2 regions of the Paenibacillus sp. MT124 genome follow, and region 1 is predicted to be linked to the other one. Evidence: a T-box and tRNA genes for the amino acid it is inferred to sense, from the RefSeq annotation. Region 1 holds a T-box; the other holds one or more tRNA genes.
The links. A T-box is a leader RNA that pairs with one kind of tRNA and senses whether it is charged. The one in region 1 lies ahead of tyrS (tyrosine--tRNA ligase), so its partner is inferred to be a tRNA-Tyr.
Positions count from the first base shown of each region.

Region 2: it encodes a tRNA-Tyr, which carries the amino acid that the T-box ahead of tyrS (tyrosine--tRNA ligase) is inferred to sense. The anticodon was not compared.

Region 1 covers NZ_CM179500.1:4,021,407-4,024,470, forward strand. The annotation lists gene AC3RCI_RS18055 (hypothetical protein) at 1-431, shown strand, start outside; gene AC3RCI_RS18060 (YxcD family protein) at 437-715, shown strand; gene tyrS (tyrosine--tRNA ligase) at 874-2,133, opposite strand; T-box leader at 2,253-2,475, opposite strand; gene AC3RCI_RS18070 (DMP19 family protein) at 2,576-3,022, opposite strand; gene AC3RCI_RS18075 (Imm63 family immunity protein) at 3,015-3,064, opposite strand, start outside.
Region 2 covers NZ_CM179500.1:5,488,839-5,491,902, forward strand. The annotation lists gene AC3RCI_RS24785 (class I SAM-dependent methyltransferase) at 1-871, opposite strand, end outside; tRNA gene AC3RCI_RS24790 (tRNA-Leu) at 1,126-1,204, opposite strand; tRNA gene AC3RCI_RS24795 (tRNA-Cys) at 1,239-1,312, opposite strand; tRNA gene AC3RCI_RS24800 (tRNA-Gly) at 1,320-1,394, opposite strand; tRNA gene AC3RCI_RS24805 (tRNA-Gln) at 1,399-1,473, opposite strand; tRNA gene AC3RCI_RS24810 (tRNA-His) at 1,487-1,559, opposite strand; tRNA gene AC3RCI_RS24815 (tRNA-Trp) at 1,589-1,662, opposite strand; tRNA gene AC3RCI_RS24820 (tRNA-Tyr) at 1,669-1,754, opposite strand; tRNA gene AC3RCI_RS24825 (tRNA-Thr) at 1,759-1,834, opposite strand; tRNA gene AC3RCI_RS24830 (tRNA-Phe) at 1,855-1,930, opposite strand; tRNA gene AC3RCI_RS24835 (tRNA-Asp) at 2,024-2,101, opposite strand; tRNA gene AC3RCI_RS24840 (tRNA-Met) at 2,129-2,202, opposite strand; tRNA gene AC3RCI_RS24845 (tRNA-Val) at 2,220-2,295, opposite strand; tRNA gene AC3RCI_RS24850 (tRNA-Glu) at 2,482-2,553, opposite strand; tRNA gene AC3RCI_RS24855 (tRNA-Ser) at 2,560-2,651, opposite strand; tRNA gene AC3RCI_RS24860 (tRNA-Asn) at 2,655-2,730, opposite strand; rRNA gene AC3RCI_RS24865 (23S ribosomal RNA) at 2,798-3,064, opposite strand, start outside.

The DNA of each region.
Region 1 (3,064 bases):
CAGTTGGCGTAGCAAATCCGGATTCTGCTGATGCAAGACGTGGTGGCGGTTTCAAGTCAGGTACGAAAAGTTATACCAATACACCTAAGAAATCCGATAATAATGTGAGCCAATCGAACTCGAACAAATCGGGTACTGGTGCAGCTGCAACGAACCGTGGGGGATTCTTCGGCGGTGGCGGTGGATTCATGAAAGGCATGATGCTGGGTGGTCTGGCAGGTATGCTGTTCGGCGGATTGTTCGGCGGCATGGGAGCCCTCGGAAACATTCTTGGATTGCTTGTCAACGTTGCTGCAATTATGCTGATCGTGATGCTGGCAATGGCACTCTTCAGAGCGATCACGAATCGCCGTAAACCGGCTGCAGATGGTCGTTATGACCGCCGCAACGATCGTGATGATGATGACCGCAACAGAAACGGACGGTACTAATCGTTATGGTTCTAAGCATGGATGAGATTGTTAATGCAATCTGTCTTCACATGGCTGAACGCAAAGGTGTGCGCCCGACCGATGTCAATGTTGAACTGAGCTGGGAAGAAGATACGGGATACTCCGCTGAAGTCTGGATTCAAGGCCGTAGTCAATACTTGGTTGAATCCAACATGATAGAAGCGATCCTGCGCTACTTGCATAGCGAATACAACATCCGGGCTTACCGTGAAAACGTCAGGCTTGATCTGGACGAAGAGATTACAGCCATTGTGAATCAATAATCAGATCAATTATTTGCGGATGAATTGTTAAAGGGCCGTCTCCCTAATGTCATTGACATTAGTGGAGACGGCCCTTTTGTTTACCTTAAGAGTTATGAATATCCTGGGAATTTAAACTAACGTTGTTCTTCCCTAGATATTCATGATACGGTACGTTCCTACTTCAATTTCACAAGGCTGTAGTTCTTCTTGCCTTTACGAATAATGATGAACTTGCCACCAATCGCATGCTCCGCAGACACTGTGAATTCCAGCTCTGTAATCTTCTCTCCGTTCATAGAAATCGCACCTTTGGTGACATCCTCACGGGCTTGGCGTTTCGATGGCTCAAGGCCCAGATCCACCAGCCAGTCCACGATGTTTTTGGCTTCGCCGTCAGTTTCAAATGTCGGCATTTCCTTGAAGCCCTGCTCGATCTCATCGGCTGTCAGGGAGCGAATATCTCCACTGAAGAGTGCTGCGGTAATACGTTTAGCTTGCTCCAGCATCTCTTCGCCGTGAACGAATTTTGTCATTTCTTCGGCGAGTGCCTTCTGCGCTTCACGTTTGTGCGGCTCAGTCTCTACCTTTTCAGCCAAAGCTTCAATCTCCTCTTTGCTCAGGAAGGTGAAGTATTTCAGGTATTTGATGACATCGCGATCATCCGTGTTCGCCCAGAACTGGTAGAATTCGAATGGTGTCGTTTTGTCCGGATCCAACCAGATTGCACCGCCCGCGGTTTTACCGAATTTTGTACCATCGGCTTTGAGCATCAGAGGGATCGTCAAACCGTATGCTCTTGCTTCAGATCCTTCTTTTTTGCGGATCAGATCCAGACCGCTCGTGATGTTGCCCCATTGATCCGAACCACCGATTTGCAGCTGCACATCCTCGTTTTGGAACAGGTGATGGTAATCCAGAGACTGCAGGATCTGGTAGGAAAACTCGGTGAACGAGATTCCGCCTTCCAATCTGCTTGCCACGACATCTTTAGCCAGCATCGTGTTAAGATTGAAGTTTTTCCCGTAATCACGCAAAAACTCGATGACGTTAATTTGATGGGTCCAGTCGTAGTTGTTTACCATGCGAACCTGGTTGTCGCCTTCGGTTACAAACAATTTTTTCATCTGTGCTGTCAGCTTATTGACGTTCTCTTGGACCTGTTCCAGTGTTTGCAGCGAACGCTCGGATTGACGTCCACTTGGGTCACCAATTGTACCCGTTGCCCCCCCAATCAGGATTACCGGACGATGTCCCGCTAGTTGAAAACGTTTCAGCATCATGAACGGAATCAGGTGACCGATGTGCATACTGTCTCCAGTAGGGTCAACCCCACAGTACAAGGATATCGACTTGGTTTCGGTCAGCTCACGCAGCCCCTCCGCATCCGTCTGTTGGTTTATGGCGTCACGCCATTCAAGTTCATCAATAATATTCAACCCAAACAACCCCTTTCTCTTCTAATGGTTCTTCAGTCATGGACTACGTTAATGGTTAAAAATACAGATCTGAGCAGCTTTTTTGGACACAAAAAAATCGTCTCCTTGTCTTCACTAGACATAGGGACGATTATCATAACCGTGGTACCACCCAACTTGCATGAACAGATGCTTACGCATCATCCACACCGCTTTTGGCAATATATCGTTTGCCCATTCCGCTTGGCATTACCCAAGTACTCCAGAGTGTAATTCGCAGCCCTTGTATGTATCAGGTTCCATCAACCCCTGACTTTCTGTAACAGGGACAAAGCCGCTACTGCGCTCCATCAACGTAATTCATGTATTAGATTATAGCCAGTATAGCCGAACGTTCAACCCATTGCAAGAGCCTGTATTTAATCTGCTCACCGTACAGCAAAAGAGACTCTGATCTTTTATACTATGCCTCTATATTCAGCTTCCTATGATAATGCGTGTATGCCTTCTCCGCAATTTGATCCTCGTTATCCCACAATCGCTGATCCAGAGTATCCAACCTTAGTTCCTCTTCTGTCGTGAGTAAACGGGGAATGTCCCATAATGCTGTAAGCCGTTCATCATCCGCTAAATGCTCTATCAAGTTATACTGCTCTTGAATATTGCCCAGCACCTGGTTCGCACCAATCGTATGTAATGCCCGCAAAACATGAAGATATGCTTCTTCTCCCCAATTGCAGAAAAATTGAATGAACCCACCGTTATATACGTCTACTTCCAACAGCCATAGGGCTGCAATCTCCTGTTCCTCGGATGTGAATCCCGACCATCCCTGTTCTTGTTTGTTCTTTTTGTCTACAAACTTCAACGCATAATCATACCATACATCATTAATATCTTGATTAGTCATGCCCTTCATCCCTTCCCCTAGGCTGCATGCTCTCCAGTTCAT
Region 2 (3,064 bases), 1.5 Mb from region 1:
CGCCACGTAGGAAGTTAACCACGCCATCTGGATAGGCACTTCGGATATAGTGCTCAGCCTTGTATAGTGAGTCTGTGTCCGTAGGCAATCCATAGGTGTTTAGCCATTCCTGTAGATGATCTACAACTTGCTGAACAGGCATCTCAATGGTGTTGACTTCATTAGTAATTAACGACGTATACGCGTAACCCTTCAAGAATAGCAGCTGTTGTATGTATCCCATATCTCCCGAACGGTAAGGCGGATTAACATGAAGTACCTCTTTAAATTCGTCTATTAACGTATGCACTCTCGGGCCGGCCATAGCACTGATATAAACGTATTTGCGTGCACTTTGAATTGCCTGTTCAACGGTTTCCCAATCAGACATTGCGGGGCACATGGAAGCAAAGGCAAAATCATATTTCTGTTCCCAACCTTTCTCCTGAATCGATATTTCTTCAAACCGTTCAGAGACAATCTCGATTTTAGATTCTAATGTATTCGGGATTGTCTCTTTCATCAAAGAAACAAGCAGTTCAGAAGGTTCGACTGCAGTGACAGTTGCCCCCTTTTCTGCAAAAGGAATAGTAAAGATGCCTGAAGCCGCTCCAATGTCCAAAATGGATAACTCACTAAAGTCCACGCCTTGATTCTCAATCCAGCTCATGATACGCTCGGAACGCTTCTTACCTTCTTCTGTGAAGGATTGATAATGATAGTCTCGTGCCCAGCGTTCGAATGCTTCTTCCGTTTCGAATGGCGCACTCTTTTTCTTATATCTTGGATTCCTCTGCCGCTGCTTCCAAGCCTCTTCCCAGATCGATAGATCAAATAATAGTTCCGAATAATTAACTGAATTGTTCTCCTCAGACACTTTTTGCTCAAGCATTTCGTTTCACTCCGTTCTATGTAATAAAATTGAAAGTTCACCAGAAAGGATCTTCTCTTTTTAAACCAACAAAAGTATCTCAACACTGTTTAGCCAATATCACAATGGATTCATATCGCAGACTTTATTTATCTACAATATATTTAATTTATTTATACGTCAACCTCATATATTGACTATTCATCAATTGCGAGAACTAAAGTAATAAAAATAACCCTGTGAATTGTCTAAGCAATCCACAGGGTTATACGTTATACCGGCGAGAGGACTCGAACCTCCACGGTTTCCCACTCGATTTTGAGTCGAGCGCGTCTGCCATTCCGCCACGCCGGCATATCATGTTGTAGTATATTTTTAGTAAATATACTGGAGGCGCCACCCAGATTCGAACTGGGGATAAAGCTTTTGCAGAGCTGTGCCTTACCACTTGGCTATGGCGCCATATTTTTGGAGCGGACGACGGGAATCGAACCCGCGACCCTCGCCTTGGCAAGGCGATGCTCTACCGCTGAGCCACGTCCGCAAAATGGCTGGGGATATAGGATTTGAACCTATGCATGACGGAGTCAAAGTCCGTTGCCTTACCGCTTGGCTAATCCCCAATAAAAACAAAGGGGCGATCGAGGGGAATTGAACCCCCGAATGCCGGATCCACAAACCGGTGCGTTAACCACTTCGCCACGATCGCCATATGCGTTATTACTTAAAAAAGTTAATTGGCAGGGGCAGCAGGAATTGAACCCACACCAACGGTTTTGGAGACCGTTGTTCTACCTTTAAACTATGCCCCTAAAAACTGGTGGAGGATGATGGATTCGAACCACCGAACCCGTAAGGGAGCAGATTTACAGTCTGATGCGTTTGGCCACTTCGCTAATCCTCCATAGTGGTGCCGGCGAGAGGACTTGAACCCCCAACCTACTGATTACAAGTCAGTTGCTCTACCAGTTGAGCTACACCGGCGTATTAAGTTGTAGTGATAATGGTGGCTCGGGACGGAATCGAACCGCCGACACGAGGATTTTCAGTCCTCTGCTCTACCGACTGAGCTACCGAGCCATAATAAAGTCTAATCATGAACGTTGCACTTTATCCAGGGCGTCGGTGCCATATAACAGATTTAGTGAACAGATTCCTCATGTAGGGTAAAAATGGCGGAACCGACGGGATTCGAACCCGCGATCTCCTGCGTGACAGGCAGGCATGTTAGGCCAACTACACCACGGTTCCAGATCACTTTCTGCAAAGAAAGTATAATTGCGGGGGCAGGATTTGAACCTGCGGCCTTCGGGTTATGAGCCCGACGAGCTACCGGGCTGCTCCACCCCGCGTCGTTATAAAAGTTATATGGTGGAGGCTGAGGGGCTCGAACCCCCGACCCTCTGCTTGTAAGGCAGATGCTCTCCCAGCTGAGCTAAGCCTCCGAACAACACATTTATGATCTTAACATAAAACTGTTGTTAAAATCAACCTCTTTTTTTGAGGTGAAATTAGTGACCCGTAGGGGATACTCTCACCTCGTTCGAGACTGCGTAGCAGTTGCTAACGATGATTATCCTCCGACGAACCTTTGGGATTCTCATCCCCTTGATGCTTTAGAAGTAAAGCTATGACCCGTAGGGGATTCGAACCCCTGTTACCTCCGTGAAAGGGAGGTGTCTTAACCCCTTGACCAACGGGCCCTACTATGGCGGAGAGAGAGGGATTCGAACCCTCGAGACGCTTGTGGCGCCTACACGATTTCCAATCGTGCTCCTTCGGCCAACTCGGACACCTCTCCATATGGCTCCCCGAACAGGACTCGAACCTGTGACAACTCGATTAACAGTCGAGTGCTCTACCAACTGAGCTATCAGGGAATATTACTCAGAGATCATTCTCTGAAAACTAGATCCGAAACGAAATTTGCGACTAAAACCTGCATATTTGGATAAGCCCTCGACCGATTAGTACTGGTCAGCTCCATGCATTACTGCACTTCCACCCCCAGCCTATCTACCTCGTCGTCTTCAAGGGGTCTTACATACTGGGAAATCTCATCTTGAGGGGGGCTTCACGCTTAGATGCTTTCAGCGCTTATCCCGTCCGTACATAGCTACCCAGCGGTGCTCCTGGCGGAACAACTGGTACACCAGCGGTACGTCCATCCCGGTCCTCTCGTACTAAGGACAGCTCCTCTCAAATTTCCTACGC